DNA from 2 places in the Lysinibacillus sp. NPDC097214 genome. Region 2 is predicted to be linked to the other one. Evidence: predicted binding sites of a transcription regulator. Region 2 holds the regulator's gene; the other holds the start of a gene.
The links. Region 2 encodes CtsR, which represses protease genes until heat stress. Its sites were predicted from a motif close to ATGGTCAATAAAGGTCAAACA; they were not measured.
Positions count from the first base shown of each region.

Region 1: ACQKMI_RS15155 (ATP-dependent Clp protease ATP-binding subunit) is a predicted target of CtsR. The motif match lies at 5,839-5,859, and genes of this name have one in related genera.

Region 1 covers NZ_JBNNSS010000006.1:85,727-97,424, reverse strand. Annotated here, with positions in the region: gene ACQKMI_RS15185 (alpha-amylase family glycosyl hydrolase) at 1-603, shown strand, start outside; gene ACQKMI_RS15180 (DegV family protein) at 681-1,538, opposite strand; gene ACQKMI_RS15175 (Cof-type HAD-IIB family hydrolase) at 2,128-2,937, opposite strand; gene ACQKMI_RS15170 (prolyl oligopeptidase family serine peptidase) at 3,059-3,823, shown strand; gene ACQKMI_RS15165 (metal-sulfur cluster assembly factor) at 3,877-4,185, shown strand; gene ACQKMI_RS15160 (Crp/Fnr family transcriptional regulator) at 4,966-5,652, opposite strand; gene ACQKMI_RS15155 (ATP-dependent Clp protease ATP-binding subunit) at 5,923-8,049, shown strand; gene ACQKMI_RS15150 (YjzD family protein) at 8,099-8,293, opposite strand; gene ACQKMI_RS15145 (beta-ketoacyl-ACP synthase III) at 9,341-10,279, shown strand; gene fabF (beta-ketoacyl-ACP synthase II) at 10,310-11,551, shown strand.
Region 2 covers NZ_JBNNSS010000008.1:123,554-135,251, forward strand. Annotated here, with positions in the region: gene ACQKMI_RS18100 (protoglobin domain-containing protein) at 1-1,294, opposite strand, end outside; gene ACQKMI_RS18105 (hypothetical protein) at 1,601-1,810, shown strand; gene corA (magnesium/cobalt transporter CorA) at 1,984-2,943, opposite strand; gene ACQKMI_RS18115 (class I SAM-dependent methyltransferase) at 2,984-3,667, opposite strand; gene ACQKMI_RS18120 (DUF4870 domain-containing protein) at 3,789-4,094, shown strand; gene ACQKMI_RS18125 (CtsR family transcriptional regulator) at 4,296-4,766, shown strand; gene ACQKMI_RS18130 (UvrB/UvrC motif-containing protein) at 4,781-5,329, shown strand; gene ACQKMI_RS18135 (protein arginine kinase) at 5,326-6,435, shown strand; gene ACQKMI_RS18140 (ATP-dependent Clp protease ATP-binding subunit) at 6,425-8,869, shown strand; gene radA (DNA repair protein RadA) at 8,978-10,354, shown strand; gene ACQKMI_RS18150 (hypothetical protein) at 10,531-10,656, opposite strand; gene ACQKMI_RS18155 (PIN/TRAM domain-containing protein) at 10,878-11,698, shown strand, end outside.

The DNA of each region.
Region 1 (11,698 bases), on a different contig from region 2:
GATTCTGCAGCAGAAAATATGTTCCCACCAACGCGATTGAAAATGGCGATGGGTGCTTTATTTATGATGCCAGGAATTCCAGTTGTACAATATGGTACAGAAATTGCGATGAACGGGGAAACAAAGCCAGACACGCACCAAACATATAACTTTAAAACAGATACAGAATTAATCGACTATATTAAAAATGTCCAATCTTTACGTAATAAATCTGAGACATTACGTAATGGTGATTTTGAAGTTCTCACAAATGAAAATGGCCTACTTGTATTTACACGTACGTCCGATAAAGAGAAATGGGTCATCATGGTTAATAATACTAGTAAAACACAACGCATTGATTTAACACCTGCTCAGCTTGGTGAAGGTAAAATGTTAAATGGTATTATACATGAAGAAAAAGTTCGTATTAATGAAAAAGATGTTTATCCGATTATTTTAGATCGTGAAATGGTAGAGATTTATCAAGTTAGAAATGATGAAGGTTTTAATGTACCTTATATGGTAGCACTAGGATTAGTATGGCTTATATTCATAGGATTTGTAGTTGTTATTATTAGACGAGGTAAAGTACGACGTAAAGAGCAAGATACTCTAAAATAAAACCTTAATCAAGGCAGTTTATGCAGGATTAAATGATAAATCCCCTCAACACGTTTTTAGTGCGGAGGGGATTTTTGTTAAGCTTGATAGCTTTTATTCGTAAAGAAGATGGCGATTGTACCGGGTCCTACGTGTGAGCCGATAGCTGAACCGATCATTGTTACTTGAATGGCTTTTGGTGAAAATCTTTCTTGGATAGAAGCCTTTACTTCGTTGGCAAATTCCACATCATCGCTATGGCTAATACCAACAACTTTCTCAGAAAAATTATCACCGCGCGCCTGCATTAAATCTAACATGCGAGCAATGGCTTTTTTGCGTCCGCGAGATTTTTCAATCGGCACAAGTTTACCATCCTCTACATTTAAAATGGGTTTAATGCTTAGGAGCCCCCCAAGAAATGCGCTTGCTTTAGATACACGCCCACCTTTAGCAAGGTAATCTAAATCCTCTACCGTAAATAAGTGCTCCATTTGTGGGGTAAGGGCTGTAATTTTTGCTTCGATTTCTTCCAGTGAAGCACCTGTATTTCGAAGGCGAACGGCTTCTTCAACTACTAGGCCGAAACCTAGTGAAGCACATTTAGAATCGATAATAGCTAATTTAAGGGATGGATATTGCTCCTGTACTTGATTGCGAATCATGACCGCAGTATTATAGGTGCCTGATAACTCCGATGAAAAGGCAATATAGATTCCTTCCTCTTCATTTTTCGCTAGATTTTCGAAATGCTTAAGAAATAGCTCTGGTGATACTTGGGATGTTTTTGGGCGAGCACCTTGACGAATAGCATCGTAAATTTCTTTGGAATCAATCGAAATGACATCATCATATTCATTATTGTTCACTTGCACTCGTAGTGGAAGAAGTTCAATATTGTTTTCTTCGTAGTAAGACTTTGGTAAATCACATCCACTATCAGTAAAAATTTTCATCATTTGTCCCCCTAATTTAACATTCTTTTAACTCTATATGAAAGTTTTCAAATACCTATACTATATAACAGGTGAACACGTGTCGAGCTTTCACTTTCCACTCTATATTTCTCGAAACTACTTCCAAGTAAAATGTTATATAGATATATTATCATATCGAGTTCGAGTTTCAGTATAAATGCAACCTAGGAAATAGTGATGTATTTTTAAGTTTATTCAATAAGTACTCATTGAATAAAGGGTACTCCTGAATAAAGTTAAGCTGAAAAAAATGGGCTCATCACTAAAACGTGTGTTGATTTCCGTTCCGGCTGGGCGCTTTGTCGCTGCCGCTACGCTTTCGCGCAGATAAAACATTTGTTGTTGCTGTCGCTACGCTTTCGCACAGAGCAAAGCTTCCTGGGGGCGTCGGGGCAACAGGATGTTGGTCACGAAGGCGTTATCACAGGATGTGATGGTTTTAGCCTTCGTTCCTCTGACGCTGATCCCCGAGGAGTCGCCCAGCCTTCACTCCAATCAACTTTCATACATGGCATAGGTTTTAACAAATGTCATCCACAACTTTTGGTGAGGAGCCATTACTACTTGACTAGGATAATCTCAAGCGTTCGATGAGTAATTTAGCAATACCATCGTCATTATTGGTTGTCGTAATTTCGTTGGCAATATTTTTTAAAGCAGGGATGCCATTGCCCATTGCTACACCAATACCGGCATAATCAATCATTTCTAAATCATTGTCTTCATCACCGAATGCAATAATACGCTCGCGTGGGATACCTAAATCCTTTGCTACATGAGCGATACCTACAGCTTTATTTAAGCCACGGCGAACAATCTCAATAATATGAAGTGGCGCACCCCAACGACGATGTTCAATGACCTCTGCATGAACAGCATGTAAATGATCACGAATAATCATTGAATTCACGTCATTCGCTTGAATCAGTAAACTAGTAGGGTTATCAAGTAAATGGGTATAGAGATCCCCAAGAGTAATTTTAGGATTCCCCATATTAAATATATTTAATATCCTTGAATCCTCTGTATGCACATAAATATCGTCCTTAACCTCAGCAATAATATTTTCATATTCATAGCTATTGATAGAATCGACAACATCATGCACTACGCTTAAATCAATAGGAGTATGCTTAGTCTGCCAAGCAGCATTTTTTGGATGGTGGACGTAAGCACCATTAAAATTCACGATGGGCGTTGTAAGGCCAAGCTCGTGATAGTAAATATCACTCGCACGATAAGGACGACCGGTAGCAATCATAACTTGATGGCCTTGTTCCTTTGCCTGCAATAATGTTTTTTTAGTTTTTGCTGAAATTTGTTGTTGGTCCGTTAATAACGTACCATCTAAGTCCAAAACGATTAAATGCGGTTTCATAGCTCATTGCCCCTTTCTTATAATTTGAATAGTATCGTTTTGTAAACCATTCGTCAAAATTTTGTCACAGTGAAAAAAGTTTGCTAACATAAAGATGAGACAAAAGTTGGGAGTGACAAAGATGATTGTTGAGAAAGAATTGTGGGGAAACATTCCTTTATTACATATACATACGGAAAATATGAATGAAGAAACCCCGGTAGTAATTTTTTTACATGGTTTCACGAGTGCAAAAGAACATAACTTACATTATGCATATCAATTAGTAGGCAGAGGGGTGCGTGTCCTATTACCAGATGCAAAATTACATGGAGACCGTAGTGAAGGCCTGACTGAGATGCAATTGAGCTTACACTTTTGGGATATTGTTTTAAATTCTATTCATGAAGTTGAACAATTATATAATGAATTAAAGAATAAAAAATTATTAGTGAATGATCAAATTGGCGTTGCTGGTACATCAATGGGTGGAATTGTAACATCAGGTTGTTTAAAGCGTTATGATTGGATCAAAACAGCAGCAGTATGTATGGGTGCACCAAGTTTTACTAAATTAGCGGAGTATCAATTACAGCAATTCGCTAAAAACGGTGTGAATTTGCCAATGTCCGAAGAAGAAGTACAACAAACGAATGAACTTCTAGCTAAATATGATGTTAGTCTAACACCAGAAAAATTTGCAGGACGACCAGTTCTATTTTGGCATGGGGAGTTAGATAAAACTGTACCTTTCAATGAAACGTATAATTTTTATTTAACTTTACGTAAATATTATGTAACGAATCCAGAAAACTTGAAATTTTTAGCTAATAAGAAAGCAGGTCATGCTGTGTCACGTGATGGTATGCTAGCAGCAACTGAATGGCTTGCACAGCATTTGGCATAATAAGATGCATCTGCTATGATTAAGTTAACACTGTGACGGAAGGAGAAATACAGATGGATCAAGATATGAAAGACAGCATGTTCGGTGCATTAGAAAATGTAATTGACCCTGAGCTGGGTATTGATATCGTCAACTTAGGTTTAGTATATGATGTAGAGTTAGATGAAGAGGGTGCAGCAACCGTTACAATGACGTTAACGTCTATGGGCTGCCCAATGGGACCTGTTATTGTTGATCAAGTGAATACAGCATTAAGTGAGCTTCCAGAGGTAAAAAGTACAAATGTCAATATTGTATGGAATCCACCTTGGTCAAAAGATAGAATGTCACGCTATGCAAAAATGGCATTAGGTGTACGCTAAGTCCACTTAAAGCACAATGAAAAATCCCTGCTTATAACAGTAAGCGGGGATTTTTTTTGTCTAAAAACTAGTGTATTAACAAATTAAGATGGCATCTGAAAATAGGATATTTGGCAAAGCGAGAGGTTGATTTCCGTTCCGACTGGGCGCTTTCCTGGGGGCGTCCGATGAGCCGCTTCGCTGCGCTGCAGGGTCTCGGGCCAACATGATGTTGGTCACGAAGGCGTTATCACAGGATGTGATGGTTTTAGCCTTCGTTCCTCTATTGCTGATCCCCAAGGAGTCGCCCAGTCTCCACTCCAATCAACTGATTCACATTGCATGTATCCTCTGGTATGTCGTTTTAATGTAAGTGATAAAACGCAACTTTAGCAAAAGAGTTTCGTCTTGAGACAGCAACGACAATGTACAATTACGTCACTGTTTTAGGTCTATTCTGTTCAATTATGATGCGTCGTCATAGTGTCCAATTTTGAAATACATAAAATTTATAAAAGTTCTTCGGTATCGCTGATTGGAGTGGAAGGCTACTTGACTCCCGTGGGAAAGCGAGACAGGCGAGACCCTGAGGCCAACAGGATGTTGGTCACGAAGGCATTGTCACAGGAAGTGACGCATTTAGCCTTAGTTCCTTTAGCGGAGGAAGCGGCTCGACGCTCGCCCACAGGAAAGCGAGTAGCCTGGAACGGAAATCACCCCCTCGCTTTGCAGAAGTGCCATCATAATAGAACATAAAATCCCCGCTTATAACTCATAAGCGGGGATTTAACATGTAGCCTATTAATCAATACGACATATTTGTAACGGACAATTCTCACAGGCGATTTCATCCTTTAAAAATTTTAGATCGTGAATGGTTATGTAACCTTTTTCGAAAGATATAATATTGTGCTTCTTTAAGTCATTCAGCATGCGATTAATCATCTCTCGACTCGTCGCACATAAATTAGCGATTTCTGTATTTGTTAACGGGAAGTCAATATAAATAGTGCCATTTTCTAAAGGCTTCCCATAAGTATTCGAAAGACGGATAAGCGTTGAAAATAAAGCGCCCTTTTTCCCATTTAAAATCAAATCGCGCAAACGACTTTGATGCTTTAAATTTTCTGTTTGCAACCACTTCATATATTCCACCATTAAAATAGGTTGTTCCACTAGTAAAAGTTCCAATGATTCACGGCTTAGAACATATAAACTGGAGGGCTCTAATACTTTAGCAGTCATCGAATTATACGTAAGGTTACAAAATAATGAGCTTTCTCCAATGATACTATCAGGACCACAAATACGAATGGTTAATTCCTTCGCATTCTCGGTTTCCTGACTAATTGAGATAGCTCCTGTTTTTATATAATAAATTTCGTTCGCCCGTTTGCCCTCTAAAAAAATTTTACTATCCTTATTCACTTTAATAAAAACACCGTGCTTTTGAAAAAGATCGTGAAATTTCTCTTGTATATTATCCATAATAGCCATATCTTCAACACATCTCTTTCTTTTTGTAAAAATTGTTTAATTATTACAAAATCAGGTGAACAATTTACTAAATATAAGAAACAACATAGTTTTATTATAACGTAATTTTCCAGATATAAGTGAAGAAATTTTAGGGCTAATTCTTTGCTAAGGTTTGTCGTATGTTGTAAAATAAAGTTAGTCAAAAAAGGTCAAACATTTTTTACGAAATAGAATGGCAAACGGGATTCCGCTTAACATTATTGAAAAGGAGTGCTAAATATGCAATTTCAACAAACAAATGACAAAAAACCATTAGAACAATTCGGACGTAATTTAATAGAAGAAGTAAAAAACGGTAAAATGGACCCGGTTATCGGCCGTGATGAAGAAATTCGTAATGTCATTCGCATTTTAACACGCAAAACGAAAAATAACCCTGTCTTAATAGGTGAGCCGGGGGTTGGTAAAACAGCTATTGTAGAAGGATTAGCCCAACGTATAGTAAAGGGCGATGTTCCTGAAGGGTTAAAGGACTGCATACTGTATGAGTTGGATATGAGTGCCTTAATAGCAGGTGCTAGTTATCGTGGTCAATTTGAAGAGCGTTTAAAAGGTGTATTAAAAGAAGTAAAAGAATCAGAGGGGCGCATTATTTTATTTATCGATGAAATTCATACAATTGTTGGGGCAGGTAAAACGGATGGTGCAATGGACGCTGGGAATATGCTAAAGCCAATGCTTGCACGAGGTGAGCTACATTGTATTGGGGCTACAACATTAGATGAATACCGTATGTATATTGAAAAAGATCCTGCTTTAGAGCGTCGTTTCCAGCAGGTGCTTGTACGAGAGCCATCTATTGAAGATACAGTTTCCATATTACGAGGCTTGAAAGAGCGTTTTGAATTACATCATGCAGTACGTATTCATGACCGTGCGATTGTAGCGGCAGCAGAGCTTTCCAATCGCTATATTACAGAGCGTTTCCTACCAGATAAGGCGATCGATTTAATCGATGAAGCATGTGCGATGATTCGAACAGAAATTGATTCCATGCCACAGGAATTGGATGCGGTAACGCGCCGTATTATGCAGCTCGAAATTGAGGAGCAAGCATTGCGTAAAGAAAAAGACGAGGCAAGTAAAAAGCGTCTAGAGCAACTCAGTGAGGAATTAACAAAGCTCAAAGAATCCTCTGAGGGCATGCGTAAACAATGGGAAACCGAAAAAGAAGCGTTACATGGCATTCAGAAAAAGCGTGAAAAACTTGATAAATACCGCCGTGACTTAGATGAAGCAGAAAGTAAATATGATTTAAATAAAGCAGCTGAGCTACGTCATGGGAAAATTCCTACACTTGAAAAGGAAATTCAAGAGATGGAAAAACAATTAGAGAATGGTACGGAATCACGAATTTTACGTGAAGAGGTAACAGCTGATGAAATCGCATCAATCGTTTCGCGCTGGACAGGAATACCAGTGACGAAATTAGTAGAAGGTGAGCGTGAAAAATTACTGCGCTTAAAAGATACATTGCATGAGCGTGTAATTGGACAAGATAATGCTGTACAGCTTGTTACAGAAGCGGTATGGCGTGCTCGAGCAGGTATCAAGGATCCGCATCGACCAATTGGTAGCTTTTTATTCCTTGGTCCAACAGGTGTTGGTAAAACAGAGCTTGCGAAGGCACTAGCTGCACAGTTGTTTGATTCTGAGGATCATTTTATTCGCATTGATATGAGTGAGTATATGGAGAAACATAGCGTATCACGTCTTGTAGGGGCACCTCCAGGCTATGTTGGCTATGAGGAAGGTGGGCAATTAACAGAAGCTGTTCGCCGCAATCCATATTCAGTTGTATTATTAGATGAAATTGAAAAGGCCCATCCTGATGTAGCGAATATTTTACTACAAATTTTAGATGATGGGCGCATCACTGATAGTCAAGGGCGTATGGTTAACTTTACGAATGCAGTGGTCATTTTAACTTCTAATATTGGCTCAAGCTATTTAATGGAAGCAAAAGAAGACGATGCTGCTGTTGAAGATTTAGTGATGGCTGCACTACGTCAACATTTTAAACCAGAGCTATTAAATCGTATGGATGATATTATTATGTTCCATGCACTAACAGATGAGCATTTTACAGCCATTGCATGGAAATATATCGAACAGCTTGTCAAACGAGTTGCAGAGCAAGACATTACTTTACTAGTAGAACAAAATGTAGTTGATTGGGTTGTAGAACAAGGAGCAGATGCTCAGTTCGGCGCAAGACCATTAAAACGCTTCGTGCAACGTTATATTGAAACTGCGGTTGCAAAAGAATTGCTTCGAGGTGAGGTATTACCAGGAGAAACATTGCACATTAGAATGCATGATGGTCAATGTGTCGTTGAAAAATAACAAAAAAAACCTGTTCCGCATTGAGCGAAACAGGTTTTTTCTAGTTGAATTAATGATTGTCTGCAGCTTCTGGAGTTGATTCGTTTGGAATAACTGCACCGATAATGAAAACAAGAATTGTAAATACAACTGATGTGACAATAGCAGTTTCGAAATCAAAATCTACACCTAGTACAGAGCTTACTACGTAGTTTAACATTGAAACTAGTAGGAATGACCATATGAATGTTACGATATATCGCATTAATTTCACCTCAACCGAACTTTTTTATATCATTATCATATCATAACATAAATCGAAAAAAAAAGAACCTTTTCTGTGAAACATGGCGATTTTGTCACAACGATATCATCAATTGAGAACATTTTGGATGGTAAAATACTCGATTGGTTCATATCTATTTTCGATTTCTACTGTTTCCGAAAGTGAATCTTTTCTTAGCTTCTACATTAATGTGGAAACATGATTTTTAATTATTGTTGGCAGGTATGATTTTATAGAGTGATGCTATCTCATACTGAGGTGGCTTATCTGTGATGTGTTGGTCATTTTTAATTTGAAACTTTTTTACGTACCATTCGTATTATAAATAGACAATTCTAATTGATAGAACTGAAAAAAAGGGAGAAATGAATTTTTGAACCATTGAATGAAACAATTACTTTTTGTAATTTACTTGATTACCATTGCGGATGCGTATTACTCAACGTTGTTTATTGAACCAAAAACACCACCGCAGCACCAGACGATTAAAGCGTCTGCCATTACGTTGGAACAACTACGGTAGCAAACCTAACAAAAAGAGACGCACAACACGTCGTTTGAAACCTTCTGTGTTGCAACCCATCAAGCGATTTCTTCAGAGCACTATGGGTTCCAAAGAAAATGTGATCCTTAACGACCTATTAGAGAATAGTTTGGATATGCGTAGATTCATGCGAGAGTCACCTTTCATCTTTTTACGATATCGACTTTTACGTTGTTGATAATATATGTTAGCAATTGTTAGGCTAAAGCTGCAGATCTATTTGCAGCTTTTTTTCATTAACCGTCATTATTAAATTTTCAGCCTCACTTATCCCCCAAAATACGCTTTTTCCTGCATCAGCTCTAAAAGTTGTAGATGACATTTGTTAAATCGTTTGCCATGTATATAAGTTGATTGAAGACCCTTGATACTACTAGTTTTAAGACGTTAAAATTAATTCATCTTGCACCTCTCCTTAATTATGAGTTATAATTATGACCAGTTACTAATAATTGATAGTAAGAAAGCAGAGGGGTTGCTAAATGAACGCTGGTATTTTAGGAATTGCCAAATACGTTCCGGAGAAGGTCGTTACAAATTTTGATTTAGAAAAAATAATGGATACTTCGGATGAATGGATTCGAACTCGCACAGGGATTGAGCAACGTCATTTTGCTGCTGATGATCAGGAAACCTCAGATTTAGCAGTAGCTGCAGCAAAAGAGGCTATTGAAAAAGCGGGAATTTCACCAGAGGAAATAGGCTTAATCCTTGTAGCGACAGTAACACAAGATCAAAATTTTCCAAGTGTCGCATGTATGGTTCAGGAGCAAATTGGAGCAGTTAATGCAGCAGCGATGGACCAAGCGGCAGCTTGTGCAGGGTTTATATATAGTTTAGTGACGGCAAAGCAGTTTGTAGAATCAAATGCTTATAAATATGTCTTAGTAGTAGGTGTTGAAAAGCTGTCGAAAGTACTTGACTGGGAAGATCGTAATACCGCTGTGTTATTCGGTGACGGTGCAAGTGCGGCGATTGTTGGTCCAGTATCAGAAGGTAGAGGTATTTTATCATTTGAACTTGGTGCTGACGGTACGGGTGGAAAGAATTTGTATTTAACACAGCAAGATACAATTGCTATGAATGGCCGTGAAGTATTTAAATTTGCCGTTCGTCAAATGGGTGAATCTGCAATGAACGTTTTAGAAAAAGCAGGTTTAACAAAAGAAGACGTAGATTTTTTAGTGCCGCATCAGGCGAATATTCGAATTATGGAATCAGCTCGTGAGCGTCTAGAGTTACCACCGGAAAAAATGTCAAAAACGATTCACAAATATGGGAATACGTCGGCAGCATCTATTGGTATTTCCTTGGTAGATGAGCTTGAAGCAGGTAAGATAAAAGATGATGATATATTAGTACTTGTTGGATTTGGCGGGGGCTTAACATGGGGTGCCGTTACAATAAGATGGGGAAAATAATAACGAAAAATGCTTGAGGGGAGTAATACAATGAGTAAACGACGAGTAGTAATTACAGGAATTGGCGCAGTTACACCACTAGGAAATAGCATCGAAGAAACATGGACTAACATTAAAGCTGGAAAATCTGGCGTTGGCGAATTAACGCGTTTAAATAAAGATCTTTTCGCAGCAAAAATTGCTGCTGAAGTGAAAGATTTTAATATAGAAAAGTATATCGAACGTAAAGAAGCTCGTAAAATGGATCGCTTTACACAGTATGCTTTAGCAGCATCCATCATGGCGATGGAAGATGCACGATTAACAATCGATGAAGAGCTAGCACCACGTGCAGGTGTTTGGATTGGCTCTGGAATCGGTGGGATGGAAACATATGAACAACAATTTTTAACTTTCCAAGAGCGTGGAGCAAGAAGAGTAAGTCCATTCTTTATTCCAATGATGATTCCAGATATGGCTTCAGGCCAAGTGTCGATTCACTTTGGGGCAAAGGGCATTAACTCTTGTTCAGTAACTGCTTGTGCTTCAGGTACAAACTCTATTGGGGATGCTTTTAAAGTAATTGAACGTGGCGATGCAGATGTGATGATTTCTGGTGGTGCTGAGTCACCAATCGTTACGATGGCAGTAGCAGGTTTCTGCGCAAATACTGCTTTATCTTTAAATACAGATCCAGAAACAGCTTGCCGCCCATTCGATAAAAATCGCGATGGTTTCATTATCGGTGAAGGTGCGGGTATTGTTATTTTGGAAGAGTATGAGCACGCAAAAGCACGCGGTGCAAAAATTTATGCAGAAGTACTTGGCTATGGTGCAACAGGAGATGCACATCATATTACAGCTCCAGCTCCAGAAGGAGAAGGTGCTTCTCGTGCAATGATGCAAGCATTAACTGATGGCGGTGTAGAAGCTTCACAAGTTGACTATATTAACGCACATGGAACAAGTACACCATACAATGATTTATTTGAAACACAGGCAGTAAAAACTGTTTTTGGTGAACATGCCTATAAGCTTGCAATGAGTTCTACAAAATCAATGACAGGTCACTTATTAGGTGCAGCTGGTGGTGTTGAAGCTATTTTCACAGCGTTAGCACTTAAAGAAGGCATTTTGCCACCGACAATTAATTTAACAGACGCAGATCCAGAATGTGATTTGGATTATGTGCCGAATGAAGCTCGAAAAGCAGATATTCAATATGCAATGAGTAACTCACTTGGGTTTGGTGGACACAACGCTAGTCTACTATTCAAAAAAATCGAGGAATAATAAAGTAAAACTTTAATCAGTGGGAGCTTCATCTCCCACTGATTTTTAGTGTTCACCACCAAACGGGCTTTTATGGGCGGTTAATTAAGGTGTCATTATAGTAAATAAAGTAAGGCTCTTTTGCAAAACGAGTGGTTGATTTCCGTT
Region 2 (11,698 bases):
TTACCACGTTAATAAGTGAATCGGAAGAAGAAGAAACAAGTGTAGCGCCTTGTGACAGTTCAGTAATCAAATTAGAGATGGCTGAAATATCTCTTGATGTATTTACATACTGCTGTTGAATCCCAGAAACAGCATCGGCGATATCATTAAACGATTTAGATAAACTGTTTTGCGTATCTACGCTATGTTGAATCTTTTGATCAACGTTAATAACCGAAGTCGACATTGTTGTAATATTACTTTCTGTTTCTTTAATGAGATGAGAAACATTTTGTACCGCATTTTTTGTTTCTTCAGCAAGCTTACGAACTTCCTCTGCAACAACAGCAAAGCCTTTACCATGTTCACCTGCTCGGGCTGCCTCGATAGAAGCATTCAGTGCTAATAAGTTCGTTTGATCGGCAATTCCTGTCACCAGTCCTACAATTTCCGATATTTTTTGAGAAGATGTGCGTAACTGGTTCATCGTAACATCGAGACTGTTTACACTTTGTAAAATTACCTGTATTAAATCATTTTGATCTTGCAGCTGCTGCTGTCCACGTCTGGATTTTTCCTGTGTATCAGCAACGAAGGTTAAACCTTGCTTTGTAGCTACTGCGATATCATCTGTTTGAGAGGAAATGACTAATAAAGAAGCTGCTGTTTCTTCACTAATCGCATTAAGTTCCTCTGCCGTTTTTTGAATGGTCGTAACAAGTGCATGTTTTGTTTCACCGTCTACTGCACGAATGCGTTCCTCTTCTTTTTCATAGGCTTCGATTACAAGCTGCTGCTCGAAGTTAATGATTTTGCAAAAGGCATTGATTGCACGGATTGCATCATCTTTCGATACATCTAACTCATTTGTAAAGCGTGTAAAGGTCGTTGTTAATGATTGGAATGAGGCGATATACCACTTCGATTGTAGACCAATTCGAACATGAGTTTCGGCAATTGCCTTTCGTTCATTAATATAAGAGTCATTAATACGACTTTCAAAAATATCACTCAAATGTTTATGTAAAGTAACTTTTAAACGCTCGATTTGTGACGTTCTGTTTATAATTTCTAACAAATCTTGGCTCAAACTAATGGCTGCATAAAATTGATCCACCATTTTAGGAACTAAATCCTTAGCTAAAGGCTGTAGTTGTTTAATGATGGCTAAATCCTCAATTGTTAAATCTAAAAGCTGTAACTGTTTTTGAAGGTTTGGATAGTTTGATACATCCAATTGTACATCGCTCTTATAATTTTCAGGTACTAATGTAATTGAGTAGCTAGAATCGTTCTTTTTTGTAAACCAACTCATCGTTGTTTGCTCCATTTCTTAGGTCCGTATTATGTATAAAATAGTAAACTAAATACCTATTAAATTACTTGGGTTGTTAATTTGCGGAATATATAGTATTTAATATATTCTACTATTTTTTGTACTATATTTGGTTGAAATTTTAGTTTATTTCTATATTTTTTTATCAATTAATAGATGATTGTCGATGAAAAGTCATGAAATAGACTACTAAAAAGGTAATAGGTAAATTGAATTTGAAATAGGAAACCTGTAAAATACGAACTGTTTAGCTTGAACGTAACAATAGTTTTGAGGAGGTATTATATGGAGAAGAAACGTTTCAAATTTGTCATTCCGGTTATGGTAATTGTAGCAATAGGGTCGGTGTACATGTTAAGAAACTACTATGCAGAAGTACCAGACTTAGATCAACTATTAATTACTATCTGTGCAACATTAGTATCTGGGGTACTTGCATACTTTTTATTTCCACAGCAAGGTGAAAATAAAATTGATGATCGCGGTCCTTACTAACAGTGAAAGGCACCTTAGAAAAATCTCTAAGGTGCCTTTAGCATGTCGACAAAAGAATAAATGGTTGATTTCCAAGCTAAGAGACGCTTTTTCCGGGCTTGGTTTCAATCTACTTGTCACTCCGGTCCTGTGGTTCGGGTTGTGACGTTATATCCAAGGATAAACGATGACTTTTAAGTTTTAAATAAATTGAACCAGCCTTTAAGTTTAAAGATTGCCAGCATAAATAATGCGATAAAAATCATAATTCCGAGTACGATAAAGTAGCTATACTTCCCATGTAGCTCGGGCATATGGTCAAAATTCATTCCATAAACACCGGCAATAAATGTTAGGGGAATAAAGATTGTTGAAACAATTGTTAAGGTCATCATAATGCCATTCATGCGAGTAGAGCTCATCGCCATATAGCTATCACGCATATCAGCAGTGAGCTCGCGATTAGATTCGATCATTTCGGTGAGTTTTAGCAGATGGTCGTAAATATCTCCGAAATAAGCTCGTTCTGATTTTTTTAGTGAAAATCGATAAGAGTTAAGGATACGATATAATAAATCACGCATTGGTAAAATGGTGCGCCTTAAATCGAGCAAATCACTACGGAATTCAAATACAATTTTCATAGCATTGGGGTTACTTTGATAGGTAAGCTCATCTTCAAGTGTATTTAAATGATCCTCAATTTTATAAACAAGTGGGAAATAGTTATCAACAATTTTATCGATTACCTGGTACGTTAAATATACTGTGCCACGTTCCCAATTTTTCGGCTGTTTTTCTAACATCATTTGTACTCGATCTATTTCCGGTGCTCCATTTTTGTGGAATGTGACAATGAATTTATTAGAAACAAAAATATTTACTTCCTCAGCTGTTAATTCTTCGTTCATCCTTTGAATAACAAAGAAATGGAAATCATCATAAAAATCGAGCTTTGGCCGCTGTAAACGCATTAAACAATCTTCTATAGCGAGTGGGTGGAAATGGAAAAATGTATCTAACAGTTGTTCTTCCTCATCGGTCGGACAATTAAAATCGACCCAGTACCATTCAAATTCGTTTTTGTGTATATCTTCAAGCGGAAATTCCTTTATAAGTTTTTGATCTTTTGTAATTCCAATAGTGCGTATCACAGCATTCACCTCAATTCTTTTAATTCTATCCTAAATGATTTTATACGTTTTCTTTATAACATATCCAACCGCCAAATAAAGTAGTGGCAAAGAATCTAGATGGTTTTGTAAAGCCTGCCTGCTGTAATAGTGATAAAATGTCTTCTTCACGCATAAATGAAAGAGAACGTATGGATTTCTCCATTTCCGCTACGTCTGATGGTGATAGCTTTGTATGCTGTAGCCAATAAGCACGCCATAAATCAAATTGTAGCTCGGTTTCTAAGGTACCCGGCTGCCCGTATTTTGAGACGAGCACAAATGGAGCACCAGGCTTTAAATTATTTGCTGTTTTTTTTAATGTTGCAAGCTTCTCTTGGTCATCTTGTATAAAATGAAGCACTAGTACACAGCTGGCTGCATCAAATTTTACTGAAGGTAACTTTGTATCCAGTATAGTTCCTTGATATAAAGAAATATTATTAGGTAGAGATTTTAAACGTTCGCCAGCTATTTGTAGCATCGCTTCTGACGGATCGATACCAACAAATGACCAATGAGGTCTTTTCTCAGCGAGCTGTAAAATTTCATTACCGCTTCCGGAGCCAACTACTAAAAATTCAGCGTTCTCAGGTAATGCAGATTGATAAAAGGTTTGTGTTAAGCGCAGCATGGCATCGTAGCTAGGTAGCGTGCGACGAATACCTTTTTCATATTCATTTGCAAGTGTGTTATTAAATTCCATCAAGTATCACATGCCTTTCAAAAAATTTTATAAATCCAATTCAAAGTTGAAACTATTTAAGGCGTAGTTCCGTAAAAGATAGTACATAAAATAAAAAAATTATATGGAAGGGTTGATATAAATGGAAACTAAATGGTCTAAGGTAATCATACACGCAAGTGCATTTTTTGCGCCATGGTTAGTACCTATAATATTTTTCTTAATTAGTTCGGAAGAAGAGGTAAAGAGCATTTCTGTGCAGGCCTTATTGTTCCAAGTTGTGATGGTGGTATTACTTACAATTTCGGGTATTTTAAGCTTCCTGCTCATTGGTATACCGTTCTTAATTGTTTTCGGGATTATCTATTTTATTGCGCCAATTATCGGTATTGTGAAGGCTTTATCTGATGAGCCTTGGCGTTATCCAATTGTTGGTCGTTGGGTATAATTTTTATAGACGCAAGTATATGCTAATTGCATATGCTTGCGTTTTTTCTTTTGCTGATAAGGGTATCTTATAGCTAAAGCACTCGGCGGATTTTTTCTGTGTGCGAAATAATTGCAATTATTTTCAAGCGTTTTGTATAATATACTCAAAGAAAGTCAAAGATAGTCAAAGTCAGTGTAGTAAGCGAGGTGTATTCCTAAAATGCGTAATATATCAGACATCATAGAAGGCTACTTAAAGCAAGTACTTGAATTAGGTGGAGAGGGGCATATTGAAATAAAACGTAGTGAAATCGCAGATAAATTTCAGTGCGTGCCCTCACAAATAAATTATGTAATTAATACAAGATTTACTGCCGAACGAGGTTACCTTGTTGAAAGCAAACGTGGTGGTGGTGGATACATTCGAATTTTACGTGTCCGCGCGAATTCACAAATTGATCTAATCGATGATGTCCTCAGGCAAATAGAAGGTGGGGCATCGCAAATAATGGCAGAAGATTTAGTTTATCGACTAATTGATGAGCAGGTAATTTCAAGGCGAGAAGCGAAAATAATATTAGCAGCAGTTGATCGCTCAACTATCGATTTGCAACTCCCATTACGGGATCATATTCGAGCAAAAATTTTACGAGCGATGCTAACAACGATTAAATATGAACAGCAAAAGTAAAAGAGGTGATGGAAATGATTTGCGAACATTGTAAGCAGCGTAATGCGACAGTTACTGTAACACAAGTTCAAAGTGGTCAAAAGGTGGAGCATCATTATTGTGACGTCTGCGCCTCGCAGTTCCATCCATTTCATGCTGAATTTAAGCAAGAGCCAGTATCTATTCAACAGCTATTATCCAATTGGTTTGGCTCACCTACATGGCAGCAACAAAAAGTGGGTGAAAAGCAGCAAGCACCGCCACAACCGCAAACATGCCCACAATGTGGATTTACGTATAAACAGTTTTTAAAAGAAGGTAAATTTGGATGCCCTAGCTGCTATGACACCTTTAGCGAGCACTTACCGAAGCTCTTTAACCGTATACAGGCTGGTCCTCAACATATAGGGAAAATGCCCGGTGCTCGAAGCAATGTTTATGTCATCAAAAAGCAAATTGAGGATATTCGTAAACGTATGAAGCTTGCTGTAGATAAAGAACAATTTGAAGAGGCAGCTAAGCTTCGCGATGAAGCAAAGGAACTTGAGAAGCAGGTACAATTTGAAGGTGGTGATGTGTCGTGATGATTGAATCGTTTTTAGAGCGTGCTACACCAATATGGATGAGTGTGGAGGACGATTATTCAGATATTGTCATTAGTACACGCATCCGCCTTGCTCGAAATTTAGATGGTTATCGTTTTCCATTAGCCTTTACAGAGGATGAAGCATTACATGTAGAACAGGCAGTTACACATGCGATAAAGGACAGTACAGAACTTCAAGAAAATTATTCATATTTTGCTATTAAAGATTTAACGCCTTTACAACGTCAAATACTTGTAGAAAAACATTTAATTAGTCCTCAGCTTGCAAAAAAAGAGGAAGTTGGCTCCATGCTCTTATCGGATGACGAATCAATTAGCATTATGGTGAACGAAGAAGACCATTTACGCATTCAATGTATGACAGCGAGTTTTCAACTTCTACAGGCATACGAGCAGGCCAATAAAATTGATCGTACCTTAGAGAAAGCTTTGCCTTATGCATTCCGAGATACATTTGGTTATTTAACAAGTTGCCCGACAAATATTGGTACTGGTTTGCGAGCATCTGTCATGATGCACCTGCCAGCCCTTACACTCACGGGTCAGATGAATCAAATCATTAATGCAATGACACGATTAGGAATGACGGTAAGAGGAATATATGGAGAAGGTAGCGAAAATATAGGTAACGTTTACCAAGTGTCAAATCAGATTACACTAGGAAAAACAGAGGATGACATTTTAGCGGACATCCAAAGTGTCGCTGAAAAAATAATTCAAAAAGAACGGCATGCAAGAAGCAAGTTAATGGAAAAAGCAGAGCTTGCTCTAGAAGACCGTGTGTACCGTGCTTTAGGTACGTTAACATATGCCAGGATTTTAACGAGTGAGGAAGCTGCTACCTGTCTATCCAATGTTCGTTTAGGAGTAGATTTACAGTTAATTGAAGGTATTAAAGCGACTAAATTAAACGAATGTGTAGTCAGTATGCAACCTGGGTTTTTACAGAATTATGCAGGGGACGTTTTGCCGCCTGCTAAGCGAGATCGCGTACGGGCTGAAATGCTTCGTGAGGCACTATCTCGCGAAAATATGAGTAAGCCTACTATTCGGGGAAAAGGAGAGGATTCATTTGATGTTTAATCGTTTTACACAACGCGCACAAAAAGTATTACAGCTTGCACAAGAAGAGGCAATTCGTTGGAAGCACGAATCAATTGGAACAGAGCATATTCTTTTAGGGCTTATCCGCGAAGGTGGCGGTATCGCTGCAAAAGCATTAGAAGCCATTGATATTAGCCCTCAAATGATTGAAGCAGGTATTGAAGAGCTTGTAGGAAAAGGTAAAGAGGATGTTGGCCCGATTGTCCACTACACACCTCGAGCTAAAAAAGTAATAGAGCTATCAGTCGATGAATCACGAAAATTAGGCCATTCCTATATTGGAACAGAGCATTTACTATTGGCGCTTATTCGTGAAGGTGAAGGTATAGCGGCTCGTGTATTAAATAATGCCGGTGTCGGATTGAATAAAGCTCGTCAGCAAGTGCTATTGCTATTAGGCAATAACGACAATGCTCAATCTGGTCAACAAGCTGCACAGGCTGCCAATACACCAACATTAGATAGCCTTGCGCGTGATTTAACGCAAATTGCTCGTGAAGGCACTCTAGATCCGGTCATTGGTCGAAGCAAGGAGATTACACGTGTTATCGAGGTTCTTTCTCGCCGTACAAAAAATAACCCTGTATTAATCGGTGAGCCTGGTGTCGGTAAAACGGCTATTGCTGAAGGCTTAGCACAGCAAATTATTAATAATGAAGTGCCAGAAATTCTTCGTGATAAACGTGTTATGACACTTGATATGGGGACTGTTGTTGCTGGAACAAAATATCGCGGTGAATTTGAGGATCGCTTGAAAAAAGTAATGGATGAAATTCGCCAAGCTGGTAATGTAATTTTATTTATCGATGAATTGCATACATTGATCGGTGCCGGCGGTGCAGAAGGTGCCATTGATGCATCAAATATTTTAAAACCATCTTTAGCACGTGGCGAGCTTCAATGTATTGGTGCAACAACACTAGATGAGTATCGTAAATATATTGAGAAGGATGCGGCATTAGAGCGCCGTTTCCAACCAATTCAAGTTGATGAACCAACTGTAGAAGAAGCGATTCTAATTATTCAAGGCTTACGTGATCGTTATGAAGCACATCACCGTGTGAAAATTACAGATGAAGCAATTGAAGCGGCAGCAAAAATGAGTGACCGGTATATTTCTGATCGATTCTTACCAGATAAGGCGATCGACTTAATTGATGAAGCAGGTTCTAAAGTACGCTTACGTTCATTCGCAGTGCCACCAAACTTAAAGGCACTTGAAGATAAGCTTGAAAGTGTACGTTCTGAAAAGAATGCGGCTGTCTCAGGTCAAGAATTTGAAAAAGCAGCATCATTAAGAGATACAGAGCAAAAACTAAAAGATGAAATTGAAACTACGAGAAAAAATTGGAAAGAAGAGCAAGGGAAAGCCGAATCAAAAGTGACAGTGGATGATGTAGCAGCGGTAGTGTCTATGTGGACTGGAATTCCAGTATCAAAAATTGCTTCCGAAGAATCTTCTAAGTTATTACAACTTGAAGAAGAGTTACACAAACGTGTTGTAGGTCAAGGAGAAGCGGTAGAAGCAATTTCTCGCGCAATTCGTCGTGCAAGAGCTGGCTTGAAAGATCCGAAACGACCAATTGGTTCATTTATTTTCTTAGGCCCTACAGGGGTTGGTAAAACAGAGCTTGCTAGAGCATTAGCGGAAGTTATGTTTGGCGATGAGGACGCAATGATTCGTGTTGATATGTCTGAGTACATGGAAAAACATTCGACTTCACGTTTAGTTGGTTCACCTCCGGGCTATGTAGGCTTTGATGATGGCGGTCAACTAACAGAAAAGGTTCGTCGTAAACCATATTCTGTAGTATTACTAGATGAGATTGAGAAGGCTCATCCAGATGTTTTCAATATCTTACTTCAAGTACTTGAAGATGGCCGTTTAACAGATTCTAAAGGTCGCGTGGTGGATTTCCGCAACACAGTTGTTATTATGACATCAAACGTTGGTGCGGATGCTTTAAAATATCAGAAAAACCTTGGCTTCAATGTAGGTGGTACGAATACGAAGTATAAAGATATGAAGGGTACAATGCTGGAGGAACTGAAAAAAGCATTCCGCCCAGAATTCTTAAACCGTATCGACGAAATGATCGTCTTCCACTCACTAGAAAAAGAACATTTAAAAGAAATCGTAGCGATGATGGCGAATGCTTTAACAAAACGTCTAAAAGAGCAAGACATTTCGTTAGAGTTAACGGATTCGGCTCTTGAAAAAATTGCAGAAGAAGGCTACGATCCTCAATACGGTGCTCGCCCACTACGTCGTGCATTACAAAAACAAGTAGAAGACCGTTTATCGGAAGAACTGTTGAAAGGTAATGTAGAGAAGGGCAACCAAGTGATCATTGATTACGTGAATGATGAGTTTGTTGTAAAGAAAAAAGAGGAAGTTTCTACTTCTAAATAATTCTCCCGCAGCGTGAGATTCAAAAAGACAGCGAGGCTTTAAGTGCCAAGCTGTCTTTTTTTATGTACAATAATAAATATAAGAACAAATATTCGAGGTGGATGTAATTTGGCAAAGAAAAAAACAAAATTCGTATGTTCAAGCTGTGGTTATGAATCCGCAAAATGGATGGGAAGATGTCCAGGATGTGGGGAATGGAATAAGATGGTCGAAGAGGTGGAGGTCGTTGCAAAAGGGCCACGAGGTGCATTCCAACACTCTGCTACGGTTACCCAAAAGGCTCTCCCTATTATGCAAATTGAAGCTGCTGAGGAATCGCGAGTTGCAACAGAAATGGGTGAGCTTAACCGAGTATTAGGCGGAGGCATCGTACCAGGTTCTCTTGTGTTAATTGGGGGAGATCCTGGGATAGGGAAGTCGACATTATTATTACAAGTATCTGCGTTGCTTTCGAACAAGGGACATCGTGTGCTCTATATTTCTGGTGAGGAATCCATCCGTCAAACAAAGCTGCGTGCAGAACGTTTAGGAGTGATCTCACAGGAGCTTTATATATATTCTGAAACGAATTTAGAGCTTTTAAATCAGACCATTGATGATGTGCAGCCAAAGTTTGTTATTGTCGATTCTATTCAAACTGTTTTTCATCCAGAGGTAACAAGTGCACCGGGTAGTGTATCGCAAGTGCGTGAATGTACAGCAGAACTTATGCGAATTGCAAAAACAAAAGGAATTGCCATATTTTTAGTCGGACATGTAACAAAAGAGGGACAAATTGCAGGACCACGTATTTTGGAGCATATGGTTGATACGGTATTGTATTTTGAAGGGGAACGACATCATAATCACCGTATTTTACGCAGCCAAAAAAACCGCTTTGGCTCTACGAATGAAATTGCTATTTTTGAAATGCTTCAGGGGGGCTTAAAGGAAGTGTTAAACCCGTCTGAGTTGTTCCTACAGGAGCGTTCACAAGGGGCGGCTGGGTCAACAATCGTAGCCTCAATGGAAGGTACAAGGCCAATTCTAGTTGAAATTCAGTCACTGGTAACACCAACAAGCTTTAATTATCCGAAACGAATGGCAACGGGTGTCGATCAAAATCGTGTGCAACTGCTTATGGCCGTCCTTGAAAAGAGAATGGGTCTCATGCTGCAGGCACAGGATGCATATATTAAAGTTGCTGGCGGCGTGAAGCTTGATGAGCCTGCCATTGATTTGGCTGTGTTGACAAGTATTGTTTCGAGTTTTAAGGATCAAGCTGTTAGGGCAACGGATTGCTTTATTGGGGAAGTAGGTTTGACAGGCGAGGTGCGTCGTGTATCTCGTATTGAACAACGTGTGATTGAAGCAGCAAAGCTCGGATTTAAACGGGCCTTCATACCAGCCTCAAATATCGGTGGCTGGGATTTCCCACAAGGTATTGAGATAGTTGGTGTAGAAACGATAAAGGATGCATTAAATGCTTGCTTTAGAGAGCTATAAAGAGGTTTGTGCATGTTGGACTATGTTCTGACATGCACTTTTAATTGCATGAGTAGAGTTCATAGATAGAAGGTAGGAAACTCTAAGAGGGGGATTGGCGTCTATGATAACGTCCGTAAAAGTGCTTGTTTAACTTCTTTCACCGGGTGTCCAAACACCCGCTAAAATAGAGGAACTCAGTCTAAAAATGCCACGTCCTGTGTATTACCGAGATGACCGACATCGTGTCGGCGCTCATGTTGTTGTTGTTGTTGTTGCTGTCGCTTCGCTTTCGCATAAAAAACATTTTCAGGCCTAAGCACAAAGCCGATTCCGGACGCAATTATGCGGAGGCATAATTGATTGCCCAGCGGATGCTAAAGAGCGTTGTTGAGTATAGTGTGAAGAATTTTAGTAATCGATTTTCAGTAGACTCGGGATGATCAATAAATGGATGAAATTACCGATGCTTTGATGGGGTCATAAAAGATTTTCTGCAGTAAACTATGTATAATTATATATTAAGAATGGGAGGTGACAGTTTATGAAAAAATTTGTTCAAATTGCTTTTTTACTGATTGGAGGAGCATTAGGCCTTGTTTTCTTACCGCCATTATACGAATTGCTTCATTTATCATCTAATCCTTGGCTTGATAACCCTTACGTATCAGTAGCTTTAGGAGCGCTTTTACTATTTACATTATCATTTGCCTTTTCGGATTATTTTGTAAAGCTTATTAGCTGGATGGAAGAGGTGCTATTTAAAGTACCGGTTGGTGACTTATTATTTGGTACACTTGGACTTATTATTGGACTAATCGTTGCTTATTTCTTAGGGTTTGCAATCGATAGTATGGATTTGCCGAGTTTTACAAAGGTTTTACCAATTATACTGTCATTTGTGCTTGGATATTTAGGGTTCCGTGTAGGCTTTAAAAAGCGAGATGAATTAATCCAGCTATTTACTTTGCGTGGTAACACTTCAAAGAAAAAACTAGCGGAAGGTGTAGAGCCTCAAGAGGTACGAGGAAGCTATAAACTGTTAGATACTAGTGTTATTATTGATGGTCGTATTGCAGATATTTCTGAAACAGGCTTTATAGAAGGTACACTAGTTGTACCCCAATTTGTTCTTACTGAGCTCCAGCATATTGCAGATTCTTCGGATACGTTAAAGCGTACAAGAGGGCGCCGCGGCTTAGATATTTTGAAAAAATTACAAGATGAACGTATGACGAATGTTGAAATTACTGAAGAGGACTTTGAGGATGTTCAAGAGGTTGACTTAAAACTAGTGCGCCTTGCAAAGAAAAGGGGCATCGACACACAAATAGTGACGAACGACTTTAACCTTAACAAGGTTTG